Regions from separate parts of the Streptomyces sp. NPDC050287 genome, predicted to be linked through region 3. Evidence: riboswitches for the same ligand, from Rfam matches in the RefSeq annotation. Region 3 holds a riboswitch; each other region holds the start of a gene.
What was found. Region 3 has a riboswitch for cyclic di-AMP ahead of ACIBK3_RS36500 (transglycosylase family protein). Riboswitches for the same ligand answer to the same signal wherever they lie in the genome.

Region 1: it holds a riboswitch for cyclic di-AMP, as region 3 does, so the genes downstream of both, ACIBK3_RS46055 (M23 family metallopeptidase) here and ACIBK3_RS36500 (transglycosylase family protein) in region 3, are expected to answer to the same signal.
Region 2: it holds a riboswitch for cyclic di-AMP, as region 3 does, so the genes downstream of both, ACIBK3_RS06990 (NlpC/P60 family protein) here and ACIBK3_RS36500 (transglycosylase family protein) in region 3, are expected to answer to the same signal.

The regions. Positions count from the first base shown of each region.
Region 1 is NZ_JBITIY010000032.1:17,224-24,599, reverse strand. It holds gene ACIBK3_RS46085 (NAD(P)H-binding protein) at 1-24, shown strand, start outside; gene ACIBK3_RS46080 (sensor histidine kinase) at 286-1,476, shown strand; gene ribA (GTP cyclohydrolase II) at 1,513-2,169, opposite strand; gene ACIBK3_RS46070 (MarR family winged helix-turn-helix transcriptional regulator) at 2,307-2,822, opposite strand; gene ACIBK3_RS46065 (dihydrofolate reductase family protein) at 2,890-4,080, shown strand; tRNA gene ACIBK3_RS46060 (tRNA-Met) at 4,159-4,232, shown strand; cyclic di-AMP (ydaO/yuaA leader) riboswitch at 4,553-4,708, shown strand; gene ACIBK3_RS46055 (M23 family metallopeptidase) at 4,720-5,748, shown strand; gene ACIBK3_RS46050 (aldo/keto reductase) at 5,840-6,784, shown strand; gene ACIBK3_RS46045 (PrsW family intramembrane metalloprotease) at 6,803-7,376, opposite strand, start outside.
Region 2 is NZ_JBITIY010000002.1:358,351-365,726, reverse strand. It holds gene ACIBK3_RS07005 (esterase/lipase family protein) at 1-377, shown strand, start outside; gene ACIBK3_RS07000 (M23 family metallopeptidase) at 750-2,333, shown strand; gene pcrA (DNA helicase PcrA) at 2,373-4,859, opposite strand; cyclic di-AMP (ydaO/yuaA leader) riboswitch at 5,364-5,533, shown strand; gene ACIBK3_RS06990 (NlpC/P60 family protein) at 5,541-6,710, shown strand; gene ACIBK3_RS06985 (FAD-dependent monooxygenase) at 6,984-7,376, shown strand, end outside.
Region 3 is NZ_JBITIY010000013.1:262,721-270,096, forward strand. It holds gene ACIBK3_RS36485 (nucleoside triphosphate pyrophosphohydrolase) at 1-189, shown strand, start outside; gene ACIBK3_RS36490 (cytochrome P450) at 186-1,499, shown strand; gene ACIBK3_RS36495 (transglycosylase family protein) at 1,650-2,738, shown strand; cyclic di-AMP (ydaO/yuaA leader) riboswitch at 2,932-3,118, shown strand; gene ACIBK3_RS36500 (transglycosylase family protein) at 3,123-3,824, shown strand; gene eno (phosphopyruvate hydratase) at 4,127-5,413, shown strand; gene ACIBK3_RS36510 (septum formation initiator family protein) at 5,545-6,021, shown strand; gene ACIBK3_RS36515 (DUF501 domain-containing protein) at 6,045-6,590, shown strand; gene ACIBK3_RS36520 (exopolyphosphatase) at 6,587-7,376, shown strand, end outside.

The DNA.
Region 1 (7,376 bases), on a different contig from region 3:
CGCAACGTCGCAGCCTTCAAGTAGGAGATCGCGCAGGTGAGCGGGGCCCGGCACTCGACCGGTCTGCGCCGGCCCGATCGTTCCGCTCAGAAGGATGCAGGCGGCCGCCGCGGTGACCGGTCGCCCGAAGACGAGGGCGCCCGAAGACCAGGGCGGCCGGCCGGCACGGACAACACGACGTTCATCCAGGCGGAGGGGAGTCCAGGCAGTGGGTGTAGCCCGCTCCACCCCCGCCCGGGTGTCTCCTCCCACGACCCCGGCCAGGGGATCATCTAGCGTTGCCGCATGTGGAAAACGGTGCGGCGTGCTGCGTGGGCCACGGTGCACCTGGTCGTGGCCGCGGCCATGGCGTTCGCGATGTTGCTCTTCATCACCGTGCTGCTGATCACCCTCATCGGCGCGGTCGTGGTCGTCGGTGTCTGGATGGTGCCCGAGACGGTGCTGCTGATCCGGCGGATCGCCGGCGCCAAGCGGCAGTTGACGGCCTCGTGGACCGGCCGGGCGGTTCCGGAGGCGTACCAGAGTCTCGACGGGACCTTGCGGGAACGGCTGCGGATCGCCGTACGGGATCCCGGCACCCGCACCGATCTGCGCTGGATGTTCGCCTACTACTTCTACGGCGCTCTCCTCGCCCTCGCGCTGCCGCTGTGGCCCCTCGGGCTCGTCGTCGACGGGGTGGGGTGCGGGCTGCTGCGGCGGCGGGCGGTCGTCCTGCCGTTGATCGTGGGGCTCGCGGACACGGAGGCCCGTTGGTCGACGGCACTGCTCATGCCTTCCCCGCAGGCCCGGCTGGCCGCGCGGGTCGAGGAGCTGAAGGAGACCCGGGCCGACGCGATCGCCGCGCACGGCGCCGAGCTGCGCCGTATCGAGCGGGATCTGCACGACGGCGCGCAGGCCCGGCTGGTCGCGCTGTCGATGCGGATCGGGCTCGCCAAACGCGCCTACGACCATGATCCCGAGGCCGCCCGCAAACTGCTGGACGACGCCCAGGACCAGGCCGAGGAGGCGCTGACCGAGCTGCGGCAGGTGGTGCGCGGCATCCACCCGCCGATCCTCACCGACCGCGGACTGGCCGGCGCCGTCCGCGCGCTGGCCGCCGGGTGGGGGTCCCCCCGCTCGAGCGAAGCCGAGAGTGGGGGAGGGCTCGCCGTGACCGTGGACGACAGCGGACTGGACGAGGGCGTCCGGGCGCCCGCGGCCGTGGAGGCCGCCGCCTACTTCGTGGTCGCCGAGGCACTGACCAACGCCGCCAAGTACAGCGGGTCACCGCGGGCCGCGGTGCGTCTCGCCCGGACCCGGCGCGGACTGTCGGTGCGGGTGCGCGACGAGGGCCGGGGCGGCGCGGACGAGAGCGGGGACGGGTCGGGGATCCTCGGCATGCGGCGGCGGGTCGCCGCGCTCGACGGGACGGTCGAGGTGACCAGCCCGGTCGGCGGCGGCACCGTGATCCAGGTCGAGTTGCCGTGCGTGTGGTGATCGCCGGGGACGGTGGGGAGGGGGTGGCGTACCCGGTCAGACCGCGTGGGTCGCCGGGAGTGGTGTCAGCTCGCCCAGGGGGAGCGTGTGCTGGGTCTGGAGGACCTTCGCGCGCAGGTAACGGACGTTGTGCGCGGTGGTGAAGACACCCGTGGGCACCCGGTTCTCGACGTCGATGCCGAGGTCGCGCAACTGGTCCGCCTTGTCCGGGTTGTTGGAGAGCAGGTCCAGGGACGTGATGCCGAGGGCCTGCAGCATCTGGGCCGCCGCCGTGTAGTCACGGGCGTCCTCGGGCAGGCCCAGCGCGGTGTTGGCGGCGTAGGTGTCGAGGCCCTGGTCCTGGAGGGCGTACGCGTCGAGCTTGTTGTAGAGGCCGATGCCCCGGCCCTCCTGGCGGAGGTAGAGCAGCACGCCGCCGCGGTCCGCGATGCGCTCGACCGCCTCCCGCAGCTGCCGGCCGCAGTCACAGCGGGCCGAGCCGAAGACGTCACCGGTCAGGCACTCGGAGTGCAGGCGCACGAGCGGGGTGGTGCCGGGGGCGGTGGCCGGGTCGCCGAGGACGACGGCCACGTGTTCCTGGCCGTCGGTGAGTCCGTGAAAGGTGACCAGTTCGGCGTCGACGCCATAGCCGTCGTGGAAGCGCAGCGGTACCCGGACGCGGGAGCGCGGGGTGGCGGCGGGGAAGTCGGGCATGCGGGTTCTCCCGGGTAGGGGTCCGGTGGGCACATCTGCTTAAGATTTGAAGCAGATCTACGACTCCGGACCCTACCTCATGCTTTAAATTTGAAGCAACGGGATTGTGGTGAGTGTCATGAAGGTGTGCGCCGGTGTCACGGACAAGGCGGGGACGAGCGGCGGCGCCACGGCACGTCGTCCGGGGCCGGGCGGGTGTCGCCGCTCTCCAGGGCTTGTGCGACGCTCGCGCAGATCTCCTCCAGCTGGTCCACCTGTTCCTCGGTGAGCTGGTCGAACAAGGACGCCCGTACGGTCGCCACATGGCCGGGCGCCGTGCGCTCCAGCGTCGCCATCCCCTCCTCGGTCAGCTCGGCGACGCTGCCGCGCTTGTCCCACCGGCAGTTCTCCCGGCGCAGCAGGCCGTCCTTCTCCAGCCGGGTCACCGCGTACGTCAGCCGACTTCGGGTGATCTTCGTGCGCTCGGCGAGGTCGGTCATGCGCAGGCGGTGTTCCGGTGCGTCGGAGAGATTGGCGAGGATGGAGTAGTAGAGGTGGGGCATGCCGGCGTCCTGCTGGAGCTGCCGGTCGATCGCGTCCTCCAGGAGGTGCGTCGCGGCGATGTACGCGCGCCAGGCGCGCTGCTCCTTGGAGGTGAGCCAGCGAGTCGTCATACCCCTAGTGTAGGTTTGTTTCAAATTTGAACCAAGCCCGGCCCGTCCTCGAGAGTGAGCGCGTTCGATGCCGTATCCCTACGTCCTGCTGTCCGCCGCCGTCTCCCTCGACGGCTACCTCGACGACACCGGCCCCGAACGCCTGCTGCTCTCCTCCCCGGCCGACTTCGACCGCGTCGACGAGGTACGGGCATCCGTCGACGCGATCCTCGTCGGCGCCGGGACGATCCGTGCCGACAATCCGCGCCTGCTGGTCAATTCGCCGCAGCGCCGCGCCGACCGTGTCGCCGCCGGGCGGCCCGCGTACCCCCTCAAGGTCGCGGTCAGCGGGTCGGGCGACCTGGATCCGGAAGCGAAGTTCTGGCACACCGGTGGTGAGAAGGTCGTATATACGACCGACAAGGGCGCGGAACGGGCGCGTGCGGTCGGCCTCGGCCTCGGCGGCGACGGCAGCGACGGCGGCGACCCTGACCTCGGCCGCGGTCGTGGCCTCGACGTCGATGTCGTTCCGGTGGGTGCCGGCCTCGACTGGCGGCGGGTTCTGGAACACCTGCACGACGTACGAGGCGTGGAGCGTCTCATGGTCGAGGGCGGCGGTACCGTCCACACGCAGCTCCTCCAGCAGGGCCTCGCCGACGAACTCCAGCTCGTCCTCGCGCCGCTTTTCGTCGGCGATCCGGACGCGCCCCGGCTCTTCGGCCCGGGCGCCTACCAAGGTGGCCGGCTGCGCCTGGCGGAAACCCGGCGGATCGAGGATGTCGTCCTCATGCGGTACGAGCCCACGGCCCCCGGCACCGGCTTGCTGCCCTCCGCCGCCGACCGCCACTGGCTGTCCCTCGCCTGCGAACTGGCCGGCCGGTGCCCGCCGTCGAGCACCGCCTTCAGCGTCGGCGCGGTGATCGTCGCCGCGGACGGCACGGAGCTGGCCCGCGGTCACTCGCGCGAGGGTGACGATCCCGTCGTGCACGCGGAGGAGGCGGCACTGGCGAAGATCGGCTCGGGAGATCCCCGGCTGGCGTCCGCGACGGTATACAGCAGCCTGGAGCCGTGCGCGCGGCGGGCGTCCCGGCCGGTGCCGTGCGCGGGGCTGATCCTGGAGGCGGGGGTACGGCGGGTGGTGACGGCCTGGCGGGAGCCGGACACGTTCGTGGCGGGGGCGGACGGGAGCGGGCTGCTGGAGGGGGCGGGGGTGGACGTGGTGGTGCTCGACGAGTACGAGACGTCGGCGAAGGCACCGAACCGGCACTTGGTGGGCTGACGGTGGTCCCCGTTCGGGGCGGCGGGACGACCGATGCGACATCTGTGCTGCGTATGGCGTACAGTGAAGACACAACGACGCGGGGTGGAGCAGCTCGGTAGCTCGCTGGGCTCATAACCCAGAGGTCGCAGGTTCAAATCCTGTCCCCGCTACTGAAGGCCGAGGGCCGGAATCCGAAAGGGTTCCGGCCCTCGGTGTGTTCGGGGGCCGCCGGGTTCGCGGCTGTCGGCGAGGTTCGATGGTTGTCACCTCGTGTGAGCAGGCATGCGCCCTGCGCATAACAACTGACACACCGTCAACTCCTGTGCGGTCTCTGGTGCCTGGTCAACTCGCCCGTTTTTCGCCGGTGGTGGGGCGTTGGTCCTGCCGGAAATCGTTAATGATCAAGCGGAACGGCTTGGAATACAGGCCTCGCGTCTATTAACGTTCGATAACGCAGCGCGGTCGTCCCAGCCGTCACAAGAGTCGGCTCCGTGCGCACGCGCCGAATCCCGCAAGGGAACCGGGGAACCACCACTTGGGGTGAATCGCTCGTAGACCGTCGTGTCCGCACGGCTGTTTACGCGCGTAGGAGACCTTCCTGCTCCGAACCCGTCAGCTAACCCGGTAGGCGAGAAGGAAGGAAAGGAGCACGCCCACGTGGCGTCCAACCGGCCTGCCCCAGAAGCCCCGTTCGTGCCGAGCCAGCGTGACAGCGAGACCTTCGGCTACGGCGAGTACCGCACCGACGAGGGCCCCTGGACGGAGTGGAACCCCACCGAGGAGTCCCTCCGACCCGTACGCGGCCGGCACCGTGTCGCAAAGCAGCGCGGCGGACTCGCCCGCAGCTCCACCGTCCTGGGCGTCGGCGTCATAGCCGCCGTCGGCGCGGGCGGCATGGCCAGCGCCAACACCGGCAAGCCGCCGCTGTCCATCTCCATGCCCGACCTGCCCTCGGTGGGTTCCCTCCTCTCGGACGATGACACCCCCGAGGTCACCGCGACCGCGCTCAGCACTGTCGGTACGACTTCCGCGCAGACCAAGCAGAGCGGCTCGGACGCCGGTGAGGTCCTGCGGTCCCGGATCCTGGCCCAGGCCGAGCAGCAGCAGGACCAGATCGAGAGCAAGGCCGCCGCCGACGCCGCGGCCGCCGCCGAGAAGCAGGCCGCCGCCGCGAAGAAGAAGGCGGAGGAGGAGGCCCAGGCCAAGGCCGCCGCCGCGAAGAAGGAGGCGGAGGAGGAGGCCGAGAGGAAGGCCGAGGCCGCGCGCCTGGCCGAGCTGGCCAGGCAGTACACGCTGCCGACCTCCTCGTACACCATCACCGGCACCTTCGGTCAGGCAGGCTCGCTGTGGTCCTCCGGCTACCACACCGGCCTCGACTTCGCCGCGCCCACGGGCACGCTCATCAAGGCGATCCACAGCGGGACCATCACCGAGGCGGGCTGGGCCGGTGCGTACGGCTACCGCACGATCCTGACCCTCGACGACGGCACCGAGCTGTGGTTCTGCCACCAGTCCTCGATCAGCGTCAGCGTCGGCCAGAAGGTCAGCACGGGTGACGTCATCGGCCGCGTGGGCGCCACCGGCAACGTGACCGGGGCCCACCTCCACCTGGAGGTCCACCCGGACGGCGCGGACACCGGCATCGACCCGATGTCGTGGCTGCGGAGCAAGGGGCTCAACCCCTGACAGCTGACGGCTGCCGGTTTTACGCGGAATTGGTGAGCGCCTCGGACCTTCGGCGGAATGAGGCGCTCCGTCACGGGTGTTGAAGAGAAGCATGACTTCTCTTCGCAAGCTCGGTTCCTCGGACCTCGAGGTCTTCCCGCTCGCCCTCGGAGGCAACGTCTTCGGCTGGACCGCCGACGAGGCGGCGTCCTTCGCCGTCCTCGACGCCTACACGGCCGCCGGCGGCAACTTCGTCGACACCGCCGACGGCTACTCCGCGTGGGCCGAGGGGAACTCCGGCGGTGAGTCCGAGACCGTGATCGGCAAGTGGCTGGGGGCCCGCGGCAACCGCTCCGACGTCGTCATCGCCACCAAGGTCAGTCAGCACCCCGAGTACCAGGGCCTGTCCGCCGCCAACATCAAGGCCGCCGCCGACGCCTCGCTGCGGCGCCTCGGCACTGACTACATCGACCTCTACTACACGCACTTCGACAAGCCCGAGGTGCCGGTCGAGGAGATCATCACCGCGCTCGACGAGCTGGTCCGGGCCGGCAAGGTCCGCTACATCGCCGCGTCCAACATCTCCCCCGAGCGGCTGGAGGCGTCCCTCGCCTTCTCCGACCGCCAGGGCCTGGCCCGGTACGTGGCCCTGCAGCCCCACTACAACCTGGTCTCGCGCGACACGTACGAGGGCGAGCTCTTGGACCTCGCCGAACGTTCCGGCATCTCCGCCGTCCCGTACTCCGCACTCGCCTCCGGCTTCCTCACCGGCAAGTACCGGCCCGGTACGACGGTCGACAGCGCGCGGGCCGCGGGCGCTTCCAAGCATCTTCAGACCGAGCGCGGCCAGAAGGTCCTCACCGCCCTCGACGAGATCGCCCAGTCCCACGACGCCCCGATCCCCACGGTCGCCCTCGCCTGGCTCGCGGCCCAGCCGACGGTCGCGGCGCCGATCGCGTCCGCACGGACGGTGGAGCAGCTGCCCGCGCTGCTGGGAGTGGCGGACCTGACCCTGACCGAGGCCGAGATCACCCGCCTGACGGACGCGTCGGCCTGAGCCTTTCGGCCCCGTCGACTACGACCGGTACGGGTTGTACGCCGGATCCGGCATCGTCGGATACGCCGGATACCCCGGATACGGCGTCCTCGGAAAGGCCGGATGGGCCGGTGCCGCCGGATATCCCGGATACGGCATCCTCGGATGGGCCGGATGGGCCGACGCCGTCGGATAGCCGTACGCCCCGCGCACCGGCCAGGGCGGCGCCGTCACCGCGACCGGTGGCGCCGTTGCCCGGGCCGCGTGGTCCAGGGCGGGGCGGGCCACGTCGCGGCGGCGCCACAGCTCGTGCAGCAGTTCGCCTTCCCGTACGACGAAGTCGGCTCCCGCCCGGCCGCGGCGTCCCCGGTGCCGTAGGAACGCCAGCGAGGTCGCGTACGCCTCGTACTGCGCCACCGCCCGTGCCGCTGGGCGGCCGCCGTGCCGGCGGGCGTGGTCGCGGGCCATCCGCCGGGCTCGCATCGACCCGAGCGCGTACGGCTCGGCCGGTGTCAGCCATCCCGCCACGGCGTAGGCGGGCAGTTCCTCCCGCACGGTCTTCAGCTCGCGCTGCCGGGTCCAGATGACCAGCCAGGTCAGCAGGCCGAACGCG
Region 2 (7,376 bases), on a different contig from region 3:
ATCTCCGTGTCCGCACGCTCGTCACCCTCGGCACCCCGCACTCCGGCACCCGGGTGATGCCGCTGGCGAACGCGCACCCGATCGTGCGCCAGATGCGTCCGGGCTCGGAGCTGCTCGAGGAGCTGACCCTCCCGGCGCCCGGCTGCCGTACGCACTTCGTGAGCTTCTGGAGCGACCTGGACCACCTGATGGACCCGCTGGAGGCCGCCTGCGTCGAGCATCCCGACCTGACCGCGGAGAACGTCCGGGTGAGCGGCATCGGCCATCTCGCTCTGCCCGTGCACCCCGCCGTCGCGGCCGGGATACGGCGGGTTCTCGACACGGCGCGCCCAGGGGAAGAAACCGCCGCGCGCTCCGGCGGACTCACGGTGGCGTAATCCGGCGCACTCCCACCTCGGACTGCAGGAGAAAAAGAGCCACCCGACAGCGTTCCGTCAGCCGGGGCCCGACGGCGTTCCGTCAGCCGGCCCGACGGCGGTCCGTCAGCCGGCCCGACGGCGGTCCGTCAGTCGGCCCGACGGCGGTCCTGCATCGCTCCGCCGGCGGACCGGCATCGGTCCGACACCGTTCCGACGTCGAACAACTCTCGAACACAGGGCCAAACCCTCGCCCACAGTCCCCCGAAACACGGCCGAATGCCCGTTTCCTGCGCGAGCGAAACCTGACGAAGATTGTCGTGCCCGCGTACCGCCGGGTACAGTCGCCGCACTGCTCTGGCAGCCCCTGTTGTCGAGGCGAAAGAGAAGTTGGTGAACGACCGTCACCCGTCGGGGAGCACGACCACCCCGGCTCCGGCTTCCGACGCCGTCTCCGCGCACTACGCGTCGTACGGCACCCAGGAAGCCCAGTACGGCGACTTCACCACGTACGGCGGCTATGACGCCACAGGTTTTGACGCCACCGGGTTCGACGCTGCCGGTTTCGACTCCGGCGCCCACGCGGCGACAACGGCGACGACGACCTTCGAGTCCGACCCCCTCTTCGGCAGCCTTCCCGGCGACGCCACCGGCTCGTACGACACGCAGACCTGGTCGACCGGCGGTCACCAGACCCCGCACTACGACATGTACGCGGCCCAGCACCACGCCGCCTACGACACCGGCGCGTACGACACCACCGCCTGGAACGCCGAGCACCAACACCAGCCCCTCTCCGCGATCCCGGCGCAGACCACGGGCCACGACACCAGCGGCCAGTGGGACGCCAACGCCTGGCTCCAGCCCGACCACTCCGGTGGCCCGGCCGACCAGACCCAGCAGTGGGAATGGGGCACGCAGGCCTTCGACACGGGGGCGTACGACGCCACACAGTGGAACTCCGACGGCGGCACCGGCACTTCGGCGGCCGAGTCTTACGAGCCGCCCGCGGAATCCTTCGACCACCAGGCGACGACGACCTTCGACCACATCGAGCACGTCGAGTACTCCGAACACACGCCGGGCGACGGTGATTTCGCCGCCACCGGCGAGATGCCCGCCGTGCCGACCGGAACGACCGTGTCCGGCTCGCCCCTCCTGGACGACGAGGAAGATGTCGTCCCGACCCCGGACCCGTCCCCGTCGTCCCGCGCCGCCTCGCGTGGCGGGTCGCGTTCCCGTCGTCGTATGCCCGCCAAGCGGTCCGCGCTGCTGACGGTGGCCGTGCCCTCGGCGTGTGTGATGGGAGTGGCGGGAATCGCCGCCGCCTCGGTCGGCACGTTCAGCGCCGACGACCAGGAGACGTCGACGACCGCGGCGGACGCCTCGGACGCGACCGCCGTGAAGCCGTCGATGGCGAACAGCAAGCTGGACAGCCAGTTGCGGACCCTGTCCGCCGAGGCGGACGCCTTCAGCGACCGGGTCAGCCGGACGCAGGAACGTATCGACCTCAAGGCGCAGCAGGAAGCCGAGAAGAAGCGGGCGGCGGCGGAGGCGGCCCGCAAGGAGCGGCTGCGCCCCAAGTACGCGCTGCCGGTCGCCCAGCGCGGGCTCAGCGCCTACTTCGGCCAGGCCGGCATCAACTGGATGTCCGTGCACACCGGCATCGACTTCCCGGTCTCCTACGGCACGACCGTGATGGCTGTGACCGACGGCACCGTACGGACGCAGTGGAACAGCGCGTACGGCAACATGTTGATCCTGACGGCGAAGGACGGCACGGAGACGTGGTACTGCCACCTCTCCACCTACCGGGTCTCCTCCGGTACGACCGTGAAGGCCGGCGACCCGATCGCGTATTCCGGGAACTCGGGCAACTCGACCGGCCCGCACCTGCACCTCGAGGTACGGCCGGCCGGCGGCTCGGCGATCGACCCGCTGCCGTGGCTGCGCAGCCACGGGCTCGACCCGACGTAGGAGCGGGGGCTCGCCGCCCCCGGACCCACGCTCCCTCAGCTACAGCTTCTCCACCGGCGCGTACCGCAGCAGCAGCCGCTTCGGCTTCTCGTCGCCGAAGTCGATCGTCGCCTCGGCGTTTCCGCCCGTCCCCTTCACACCGACGACCGTGCCGAGCCCGAACTGGTCGTGCGTGACCCGGTCCCCGACGGCCAGCGCGACCACCGGCTTCTCCGAGGTCCGGCGGGTGGCGAACCCGGATGCGCCCGAGGCCGCCGAGCGCGAGCGGGACGACGACAGCGAGGCCGCCACGCCGGACACCGGGCCGGAGGACACCGGTGCCATGGCGCCCGTGCGCTTCCAGTCGACGTGCTGCGGCGGGATCTCCTCCAGGAAGCGGGACGGCGGGTTGTACGAGGGCTGTCCCCACGCGCTGCGCATCGACGACCGTGTCAGATACAGCCGTTCCCGCGCGCGCGTGATGCCGACGTACGCCAGGCGCCGTTCCTCCTCCAGTTCCTTGGTCTGGCCGAGGGCGCGCATGTGCGGGAAGACGCCGTCCTCCATGCCGGTGAGGAACACGACCGGGAACTCGAGGCCCTTGGCGGTGTGCAGGGTCATCAGGGTGATGACTCCGGAGCCGTCCTCGTCCTCGTCGGGGATCTGGTCGGAGTCGGCGACCAGGGCCACCCGCTCCAGGAAGTCGGAGAGCGAGCCGGGCTCCTCGCCCTCGCCGGACTCCTGCTCGAACTCCAGGGCGACCGCGGCGAGTTCCTGGAGGTTCTCGATGCGGGTCTCGTCCTGCGGGTCGGTGGAGGCCTGCAACTCGGCGAGGTAGCCGGTGCGTTCGAGCACTGCTTCCAGGACGGTCGCCGGGCCCGCGCCGGACTCGACGATCGTACGGAGGTCCTCCATCAGCGTGTTGAACCGCTTCACGGCGTTGGTGGAGCGCGCGGCCATGCCGTACGCCTCGTCGACGCGCTTCAGCGCCTGCGGGAAGCTGATCTTCTCGCGCTGGGACAGGGCGTCGATCATCGCCTCGGCGCGGTCGCCGATGCCCCGCTTGGGGACGTTGAGGATGCGGCGCAGCGGCACCGAGTCCTCCGGGTTGGCGAGGACCCGCAGGTAGGCCAGGACGTCCCGGACCTCCTTGCGCTCGTAGAAGCGGACGCCGCCGACGACCTTGTAGGGCAGGCCGACGCGGATGAAGACCTCTTCGAAGACACGGGACTGCGCGTTGGTGCGGTAGAAGACAGCCACGTCTCCCGCCTTCGCGTCGCCCGCGTCCGTGAGGCGGTCTATCTCGTCGGCGACGAACTGCGCCTCGTCGTGCTCGGTGTCGGCGACATAGCCGGTGATGCGCGCGCCCGCGCCCGCGTTGGTCCACAGGTTCTTGGGGCGGCGGGACTCGTTGCGCTCGATGACGGCGTTGGCGGCGGACAGGATCGTCTGTGTGGAGCGGTAGTTCTGCTCCAGCAGGATGGTCGTCGCGTCCGGGTAGTCCTCCTCGAACTGGAGGATGTTGCGGATGGTGGCGCCACGGAAGGCGTAGATCGACTGGTCGGCGTCGCCCACCACGCACAGTTCTGCGGGCTGCAGGTCATGCTCGCCGGGCGGTACGTCGACGGGGTGCTCGGCGGTGCCGACGAGCTCGCGGACCAGGGCGTACTGGGCGTGGTTGGTGTCCTGGTACTCGTCGACCAGGACGTGCCTGAAGCGGCGGCGGTAGTGCTCGGCGACGTCGGGGAAGGCGCGGAGCAGGTTGACCGTCGTCATGATCAGGTCGTCGAAGTCGAGGGCGTTCGCCTCCCGCAGCCGCGACTGGTACATCGCGTAGGCCTGGGCGAGGGTCTTCTCGAAGCCGTCGGTGGCCTGGGCGGCGAAGTCCTCCTCGTCGATCAGCTCGTTCTTGAGGTTGCTGATCTTGGCGCTGAAGGACTTCGGGGGGTAGCGCTTGGGGTCGAGGTCCAGGTCGCGGCAGACCAGGGCCATCAGACGCTTGGAGTCGGCGGCGTCGTAGATCGAGAAGGAGGACGTGAAGCCGAGCTTCTTGCTTTCCCGCCGCAGGATCCGTACGCACGCGCTGTGGAACGTCATGACCCACATCGCGTGGGCGCGCGGGCCGACGAGCTGCTCGACGCGCTCCTTCATCTCGCCGGCGGCCTTGTTGGTGAAGGTGATCGCCAGGATCTGGCCCGGGTGCACGTTCCGCTCGCCCAGCAGGTGGGCGATGCGGTGCGTGAGCACGCGGGTCTTGCCGGAGCCGGCGCCGGCCACGATGAGCAGCGGGGTGCCGTGGTGCACGACGGCGGCACGCTGGTTCTCGTTCAGCCCCTCCAGCAGCGCTGCCGGGTCCACCGCCGGGCGCGGCGCGCCGTCGCGGTAGTAGGTGTCCCGGTCCGGCGGCACGTCGAACTTCCCGCCGAACAGATCGTCCGGCACGGGCTCCGGTACGTGATCGTCCTCGGGCGGCGGCGGGGGTTCCTCCTCGTGCCCACGAGGGGCCTGGAGGTTCGCCAGGAAGCTGTCATCAAAGAGGCTGCTCATCGCTCTCCGAGTCTAGAACGCCCCACTGACACCCCACCGCCGCCCCGAGAACTCCGCCGGAAATACGAGTTCTCCCGCGAAAATACGGGGCTCCCAGAGCGGGGTCTTCAGAACCCGAGGATCTGCCAGACCTGCCCGCCCGGTGTCTTCCTCGCCTCCAGGAGTACGCCGTCACGGTCCGCAACCGAGCCATTACACGATCGAGTCAAATTCGAATGCCTGCGCCCTCTCCCGCGAGCAGCTACCGACCTCTCCGGCCGCCGCCGTGTCGGGGCCGCGGTCGGCTGGAACCCAGCCCCTCGAAGCGGGCAGATGGCATCACTCCGTCAAAAATACGCACAACTCGGTCCGGATCAGTCCGGATTGGCCACGCCGGGCGACGTCCTGCCCCGAGGTCACGAAAATGTATCGGGCATATCGAACATCAACCTTCACAGGCGCCACACGCGTTGGCTACCGTGCCGCACAGGCCGTACGACCCCCACCGGCGAACGTCGCCGGGTCGCGCGGCCTCCGCCGAATCCACAGCGTCGCCCTGCGACCGGAACCGGGGACCCACCGACCTTGGGGTGAATCGGCCGACTCCCGTACGGGGAGAGGCCGTAGGGCATTCCTTCCGAACCACCCGCCCGAACCCGACAGCTAACCCGGTAGGCGGAGCATCGGAAGGAGTCGCCTCCCTTGGCGTCGCACCGCAAGCCGCCTCCCGCAGGTACGCGCGCAGGCATCCGGACCCCCGCCCTGGCCACGGCGGCCCTCACCTCCGTCGCCCTGCTGTCCCAGACGGCCACCGCAGCCCCGGCCGACGACCGGCCGAGCCTCGAAGAGGTCGAGAAGAAGGTCGACGACCTGTACCGCCAGGCGGAGTCGGCGACCGACAACTACAACGCGGCCAAGGAGAAGACCACGACGCAGCGGGGCCGCGTCGACGCCCTCCTGAACGACGTAGCCCAGCGCACCCAGAAGCTCAACGAGGCGAGGGAGGAACTGGGTTCCTTCGCCGCCGCCCAGTACCGCACCGGCGCCTCCGCCCCCGACACGGCGACGTTCCTGCTCGCGGACTCTCCGCAGGACTACTTCGACCAGACCCAGCTGATGAGCCGGCTGACCAGCCGCCAGAAGGGCGCGGTCGACGACTACGTCACCGAGCAGTCGGCGACGATGAAGAAGCGCCAGGAGGCCACGGAGAGCCTTCGGACGCTCACCCGGTCGCAGGACGACCTGAAGACGGCGAAGGCGACCGTCCAGAAGAAGCTCGCCGACGCGCGGAATCTCCTCTCGCAGCTGACCGCCCAGGAGAAGGCGCGGCTCGCGGCGATCGAGGAGAAGAAACAGCAGGAGGCCGCGCGCAAGGCGGCGGAGCTGGCGCGGCAGCAGGCGGCGGAGCAGAAGGCGCAGGAGGCGGCGGCTGAGCAGCAGCAGAACAGCTCCTCAGGCTCGGGGACCGGCACAGGCACCGGCACCGGCACGGCCACGCCCGACCCTTCCTACGCCACCAAGGCCGAGAAGGCGCTCGCCTTCGCCCGTGCGCAGATCGGCAAGCCGTACGTCTGGGGCGCCACCGGCCCCGACTCCTACGACTGCTCCGGTCTCACCCAGGCCGCCTGGAAGGCCGCCGGTGTCGACATCCCGCGCGTCACCTACGACCAGGTCAACGCCGGCACCACGGTCTCCCTCTCCGCCGCCCAGCCCGGTGACCTGGTCTTCTTCTACGACGACATCAGCCACGTCGGCATGTACATCGGCAACGGCATGATGATCCACGCCCCGAAGCCGGGCGCGTACGTCCGCGAGGAGTCCATCTACTACGACGGCGAGTCAGCGATCCACAGCGTGGTACGACCTGCCTGACGAGGTGCAGGGCCGCTCTGAATCTGTCGAATTCTCAGCGATCTGTCGTCAACCTGTCGTCTGCGACAGATCACTGAGAATTACTCCGCGGAGTGCTGTCCGTTCTCACTGGTCCTTTCAGAGTCTCACCGTGTCGCGCGCAGATCTGGCGAAGTCTCAGGCGGCTGCCCAGCCGACAGCCTGGTTCACCTGGTCTGCACCATTTTCGTCCGATATGAGCGTCATCGGAGTTGGCGTTTCGCGGCGTGCACCGACACCGCCGGCGCGCTCACCGTGGACGCGGACGGCCAGGTGCTGGAGACCTTCCGCGCGGACGACGACGGTGGCGACGGGTTCATCGCGGACATCGAGATCCTGCGCGGGGACCTGTCCCAGGTGCTCTACGACGACACCCGCGACGGCGTCGAGTACGTCTTCGGCGACCGAATCGCCGAGCTCGCCCAGGACGCGGACGGGGTCGACGTGGTCTTCGCGGGCGGCAACCGGCGGCGCTTCGACTTGGTGGTCGGGGCAGACGGGCTGCACTCGGAGCTGCGAGCGATGGTCTTCGGGCCGCATGAGCGGTTCCTCCGCCCCCTCGGGCACGTGCTGGCCTTCTACAGTGTGCCCAACGAGTTCGGGCTGGACCGGTGGCTGCTGGAGTACCAGGATCAGGAGTCCGGGCGC
Region 3 (7,376 bases):
CTGGCGGCGAAGCTGGCGTCGCGGGTACGGACGGCAGGGCTCGACGTGCCGCTGCCTCCGACCGAGGGCATCGGCTACGACCTCCTCGCACTGGCGGTTCGGGCCGAGGCGGAGGGCGTCGACCCTGAGGCGGCCCTGCGAGCGGCGGCGCGGGCTTATCGCGATGCGATCCGCGGGGTCGAGCAGTGACCGACCATCTCCCGACCGGCCAGCCCCTCCCCCCGAGCCCGTCCCTCGATCCCCCCGAGCTCTTCACCTGGGAGTTCGCCACCGACCCCTACCCCGCCTACGCCTGGCTGCGCGAACACGCCCCCGTGCACCGCACGAAACTCCCCAGTGGGGTGGAGGCCTGGCTGGTCACCCGTTACGTCGATGCCAAGCAGGCGCTCGCCGACCCCCGGCTGTCCAAGAACCCGGCGCATCACGACGAACCCACGCACGCCAAGGGCAAGACCGGCATCCCGGGTGAGCGCAAAGCCGAGTTGATGACCCATCTGCTCAATATCGATCCGCCGGACCACACGCGGTTGCGGCGGCTCGTGTCCAAGGCGTTCACGCCGAGACGCGTCGCCGAGTTCGCCCCCCGCGTGCAGGAACTCACCGATCACCTCATCGATCAGTTCGCCCGGGAAGGGAGCGCCGATCTCATCCACGACTTCGCCTTCCCTCTCCCCATCTACGCGATCTGCGACCTGCTCGGCGTTCCCCGCGACGACCAGGAAGACTTCCGCGACTGGGCGGGCATGATGATCCGGCACGGCGGCGGGCCGCGAGGGGGCGTCGCCCGGTCGGTGAAGAAGATGCGCGGCTATCTCGCCGAGCTCATCCACCGCAAACGCGAGGCCCTCGCGGACGTGGCCACCCCCGGCGAGGACCTCATCTCCGGCCTGATCCGTGCCTCCGACCACGGTGAGCACCTCACCGAGAACGAGGCCGCGGCGATGGCCTTCATCCTGCTCTTCGCCGGGTTCGAGACCACTGTCAACCTCATCGGCAACGGCACCTACGCCCTTCTCACCCACCCCGACCAGCGCATCCGACTCCAGCAGTCCCTCGCCGCCGGCGAACGCGGGCTCCTGGAGACGGGCATCGAGGAACTCCTCCGCTATGACGGCCCCGTGGAGCTCGCCACCTGGCGCTTCGCCACCCGGCCGGTCAGCCTCGGCGGGCAGGACATTGCGGCCGGCGACCCCGTCCTCGTCGTACTCGCCGCCGCCGACCGGGATCCGGAGCGGTTCGCCGAACCGGACACCCTCGACCTGTCCCGGCGTGACAATCAACACCTCGGGTACGGCCACGGCATCCACTACTGCCTCGGCGCGCCCCTGGCCCGTCTGGAGGGCCAGACCGCCCTCGCCGGCCTGCTGATGCGCCTGCCGGACCTGCGACTCGCCGTCCATCCGGCGGAGTTGCGCTGGCGCGGCGGGCTCATCATGCGTGGACTGCGTACGCTGCCCGTCGAGTTCACGCCACGTGGCCGACTCGTCTCACCTGCGTAAAGGTGACACGCACTCAAGTCTGTGATCTTCACGTGATCTGCGCGGCATTAACTTGTGACAAGTGATCGTCTGCCTATACGTTCACGGATCAGCGCGGCGCCGAGTGTCGAGTGTCGCGCTGGTCACCGTTGTCTCGCGAAAGGTCTCCGCATGCTCTCCGGGAACGGCCGTCATCGTCGCCCCCGCCAGGCCCCGGCTCTCCTCGTCGCGGCCGGAGTGACCGGCACCGCCATCGCGATCCCGTTGCTCGCCGCCACCGGCGCCAGCGCGGCCAGCGGCACCACCTGGGACCAGGTCGCCAACTGCGAGACCGGCGGCTCCTGGAGCGAGAACAGCGGCGACGGATACTTCGGCGGACTCCACATCGCCCAGGCGGACTGGGAGAAGCACGGCGGTCTCGACTACGCCTCGCGCCCCGACCAGGCCAGCCGTAACCAGCAGATCGCGGTCGCCGAGAAGATCCTCGCGGACAAGGGTGTCGGCTACTGGTCCACCTGTGGACTGCTCAACGGGCTGAGCAAGGACTCCAAATCGGCCGACGTCGACACGGGTCTGGGAAGCGGCGGATCGGACGCGTCGAGCGGCTCGGACTCGTCCGGCCTGTCTGACTCCGGTGGCCTGTTGTCCGGTTCGTCCGGAAGCGCGTCCTCGGGTGCCGCCTCGGGCGCACCTTCGCCGTCCGCCTCCACACCGTCGTCGGACGCCTCCTCGGGTGCGTCGAATTCCTCGGACTCGGCGGACAATTCAGTCAAGTCCGGCTCCTCCTCTGATCCTTCCAATTCCCCTGATTCATCGGGTTCCTCCGGTTCCTCCGGTTCCGCCGGTTCTGGTCCGGGCGCCGGTGGCTCGCGGAATCCCGGCGGCACGTCCGCGGGTGCGACCGAGCAGGACGACTCGGACAACTCCTGGCGGGTGGGCGGCTCTTCGAGCCTCGTCGACACCGGAGCCCTTGACGCTGGAGCCCTCGACACCGACGCCGCGGCCGGCGGCAAGCACCGCGGCGGCAGCGCCCCGGAGGGCACGCTCGCCGGCACCGGTGACGCCGGCTCCTCCGGCGGCCGTCACGCGGCCCGCGGTGACTCGTACACGGTTCGCGTCGGGGACACGCTCGCGTCCATCGCCGACTCCCTTGACCTCCAAGGCGGATGGCGCGCGCTCTATGAGGAGAACAAGCAGGCCATCGGCGCCGACCCGAGTCGCATCACTCCCGGTCAGACCCTTGGACTTGGTGTCGAATAGGGCGAAAAGCAACGGGAGTTCACGCATACTTCGCACCGAATGTCCGGGTTGGTGAAAGTGTGGGATGAGTCTCAGAAGCCTTGATCGTCTTTGAAATTCCCCGGATCGCGTGTCTACGGTCAGGACCGCTCGTCACCACGAGCCCCGGCTGCCGCAACGCCGAATCCTGCCAGCGGTTGCCCGGGAACAGTCGTCGCGTCAAGCGCCGTAGGCAGGAGCGGGGGACCCAAGGTAAGCGCCGGGTCCGGCAGTTGAGGCCCTCCGGGGACTCGCGGCCGGCACCGGCTCGGGGTGAAGCCGCGCACCGAAAGGTGTGCGGCCGGGCAACTCAACCGGCCCGAACCCGACAGCTCACCTCGCAGGCGTCGGTGAGGGGATCCTTCCATGCTGTTTTCCGGCAAGGGCAAGCACCGTCGTCCGTCCAAGGCCACTCGGGCCATCGCCATCGCCGGTGTCACCGGCGCCGCCGTCGCCGCCCCGCTGATGGCGGCCGGCAACGCCTCCGCCGCCACCGCCTCCGAGTGGGACGCCGTCGCCCAGTGCGAGTCAGGCGGCAACTGGTCCATCAACACCGGCAACGGCTACTACGGCGGCGTGCAGTTCTCCGCCTCCACCTGGGCCGCGTACGGGGGCACCGCCTACGCCCCGCAGGCCAACCAGGCCTCCAAGGCGCAGCAGATAGCCGTCGCCGAGAAGGTCCTCGCCTCGCAGGGCAAGGGTGCCTGGCCGGTCTGCGGCAAGGGCCTGTCCGGCGCCTCCTACAGCGGCAGCAGCGCCGGCTCCTCGTCGAACGGCTCCGGCAGCGGCTCCAGCAGCTCCTCGAAGAGCACCACCCGCTCCACGACCGAGCAGCAGGCCTCCCGCTCCGCCGAGCGTCCGGCCGCGAAGAAGACCGTCACCACACCGACCGGCAAGAAGGTCAAGAAGGGCGACGGCGAGTACAAGGTCGTCAAGGGCGACACCCTCAGCTCCATCGCCGAGGCGCACGACGTCAAGGGCGGCTGGGCGAAGCTGTTCGAGCTGAACAAGGACATCGTCCAGGACGCCAACCTCATCTACCCGGGTCAGCAGCTGCACCTGAAGTAATCGGGTCGGCGGCTGCACCGCCTCACATCCGTGGTTCTTCCGCGGAAGGCCTCGTGGAGGGTCCCCCTGTCCCCACGGGCTCCCCGTCCCGGTGCGTATTCCCCCGTACGCACCGGGGCGGGGCTTTTTTGGGCTCCGGCTTTGTTCCGTTCGGAAACAATTTACTCTCGGTTCTGCCCAAGAGGTGGGCGAGCGCATGGCCGATCGGCCCTGGGCGGTTAGGCTCATCTCGCGGAGCCGACCGCGGCTCCGTGCACCACGGGCCCTGCGGCCCGCGTACCCGCGTCACATCCCAGAAGGAGATGCTCGTGCCGTCCATCGACGTCGTCGTAGCCCGGGAAATCCTGGACTCCCGAGGCAACCCCACGGTCGAGGTCGAGGTCGGCCTCGACGACGGAAGCACCGGTCGTGCCGCCGTCCCGTCCGGCGCCTCCACGGGCGCCTTCGAGGCCATCGAGCTCCGCGACGGTGACCCGAACCGCTACCAGGGCAAGGGTGTCGAGAAGGCCGTGCTGGCCGTCATCGAGCAGATCGGCCCGGAGCTGGTCGGCTACGACGCCACCGAGCAGCGCCTGATCGACCAGGCGATGTTCGACCTGGACGCCACCGACAACAAGGGCTCGCTCGGCGCCAACGCCATCCTCGGCGTCTCGCTCGCCGTCGCCCACGCCGCCTCCGAGGCCAGCGACCTCCCGCTCTTCCGCTACCTGGGCGGCCCGAACGCGCACCTGCTGCCGGTGCCGATGATGAACATCCTGAACGGCGGCTCGCACGCCGACTCCAACGTGGACATCCAGGAGTTCATGATCGCGCCGATCGGCGCGGAGTCCTTCTCCGAGGCGCTGCGCTGGGGCACCGAGGTCTACCACACCCTCAAGAAGGTGCTGAAGACCAAGGGCCTGTCCACCGGCCTCGGCGACGAGGGCGGCTTCGCCCCGAACCTCGGCTCCAACCGCGAGGCCCTCGACCTGATCCTCGAGGCCGTCAAGCAGGCCGGTTACATCCCCGGCGAGCAGATCGCCCTCGCGCTGGACGTCGCCGCCTCCGAGTTCTACAAGGACGGCAAGTACCTCTTCGAGGGCAAGGAGCGCTCCGCCGCCGAGATGACGGAGTACTACGAGGAGCTCGTCGCGGCCTACCCGCTCGTCTCCGTCGAGGACCCGCTGTTCGAGGACGACTGGGCGGGCTGGAAGGTCCTCACCGACCGCCTCGGCGACAAGGTCCAGATCGTCGGCGACGACCTGTTCGTCACCAACCCCGAGCGCCTGGCCCGCGGCATCGAGGAGGGCGCCGCGAACGCGCTGCTCGTCAAGGTGAACCAGATCGGCTCGCTGACCGAGACCCTGGACGCCGTCGAGCTGGCCCAGCGCAGCGGCTTCAAGTGCATGATGTCGCACCGCTCCGGCGAGACTGAGGACGTCACCATCGCCGACCTCGCCGTCGCCACCAACTGCGGCCAGATCAAGACCGGCGCCCCGGCCCGTTCCGAGCGCGTCGCCAAGTACAACCAGCTGCTGCGCATCGAGGAGATCCTCGACGACGCCGCGGTGTACGCCGGCCGCTCGGCCTTCCCGCGCTTCAAGGGCTGACCGCTCAAGGGCTGACCGTTCCGAGGGCTGACCTCGCCAAGGTCGATCCTCAGCCAGTCGTACGTACGTCCCCGTACCCGGTCCCGTACCGTGTGCGGGGACGTAGGCACGTGTGATGGGGAGGCGGGGACATGGCCGTGAAGGACCGGGACCGGTTCTCCACCGCGACCAGGATCAGACTGCTCGGCGAGCAGACGGCGGCCCGTGTCTACCGTTCCCAGACCAAACGGCAGGCCCGCCGCTCCCGGCTCACCGGCCGCGCGGCGCTGCTCGCCCTCGTGCTGTGCACGCTGGTCGTGGCGCTGGCCTACCCCATAAGGCAGTACGTCTCCCAGCGCGGCGACATCGCCGACCAGCAGCGTCTGCAGGAGCAGGCCCGGCAGCGGGTCGAGCAGCTGCGCGACCTCAAGGCACGCTGGCAGGACGACGCGTACGCGGAGCAGCAGATCCGGCAGCGGCTGCATTACGTGATGCCTGGCGAGACGGGCTTCATCGTCATCGACCCGAACGCTGCCAAGCAGTCGCGCGCCGACCTGGGCGCGGCCGACCGCCCCTGGTACGCGAACCTCTGGGACGGCGTCGACAAGGCCGACGCCTCCGGCCAGTGAACTGAACGACCAGAAAGACAGGCATGCACACGCCCCCGCCGACCACTCCCCGCACCGAGCCCACCGACGCGGACGTCGAGGCCTTCAAGCAGCAGCTGGGCCGCCCGCCGCGCGGCCTGCGCGCCATCGCGCACCGCTGCCCGTGCGGACAGCCGGACGTCGTGGAGACGGCCCCGCGCCTGCCCGACGGCACGCCCTTCCCGACGCTGTACTACCTGACGTGCCCGAAGGCGTCCTCGGCGATCGGCACGCTGGAGGCGAACGGCGTGATGAAGGAGATGACGGCCCGCCTGGAGAGCGACCCGGAGCTGGCCGCCGCCTACCGGGCCGCGCACGAGGACTACATCCGGCGCCGGGACCAGATCGAGGAGCTGACGGGCTTCCCCAGCGCGGGCGGCATGCCGGACCGGGTGAAGTGCCTGCACGTCCTGGTCGCCCACTCCCTGGCCGCCGGTCCCGGCGTGAACCCGCTGGGCGACGAGGCGCTTCAGATGCTGCCCGAGTGGTGGCGCAAGGGGGCGTGCGTGACGCTCCCGCAGGACGGCTCCGCCGAGGAGGACGACCAGTGACCCGAGTCGCCGCCATCGACTGCGGTACGAACTCCATCCGCCTCCTCGTCGCGGACGCGGACCCCGAGACCGGTGAACTGGTCGATCTGGACCGCCGTATGACGATCGTCCGGCTCGGCCAGGGCGTCGACCGGACGGGCCGTCTCGCCCCCGAGGCGCTGGAGCGGACCTTCGCCGCCTGCCGTCAGTACGCGGCGGCCATCAAGGAGCACGGCGCCGAGCGCCTGCGTTTCGTGGCGACGTCCGCTTCCCGGGACGCGGAGAACCGGGAAGAGTTCGTCCGCGGGGTGCTGGACATCCTGGGGGTCGAGCCCGAGGTCATCACCGGCGACCAGGAGGCCGAGTTCTCCTTCACCGGCGCGACGCGGGAACTGGCGGGACGGGACGACCTGCGCCGCCCGTTCCTGGTCGTGGACATCGGGGGCGGCTCGACCGAGTTCGTCGTGGGCGAGGACCACGTGCGGGCGGCCCGGTCCGTGGACGTCGGCTGCGTCCGGATGACCGAGCGCCACCTGGTGGCGGACGGCAAGGTGACCGACCCGCCGACGCCGGAGCAGATCGCGGCGATGCGGGCCGACATCGAGGCGGCCCTCGACCTCGCCGAGCAGACGGTCCCGTTGCGTGAGGCACGCACGCTGGTGGGTCTGGCCGGTTCGGTGACGACGCTCTCCGCGATCGCGCAGGACCTCCCCGAGTACGACTCGACGGCGATCCACCACTCCCGGATCCCGTACGACAAGGTCCGCGAGATCACCGACCGGCTCCTGCGCTCCACCCACGCCGAGC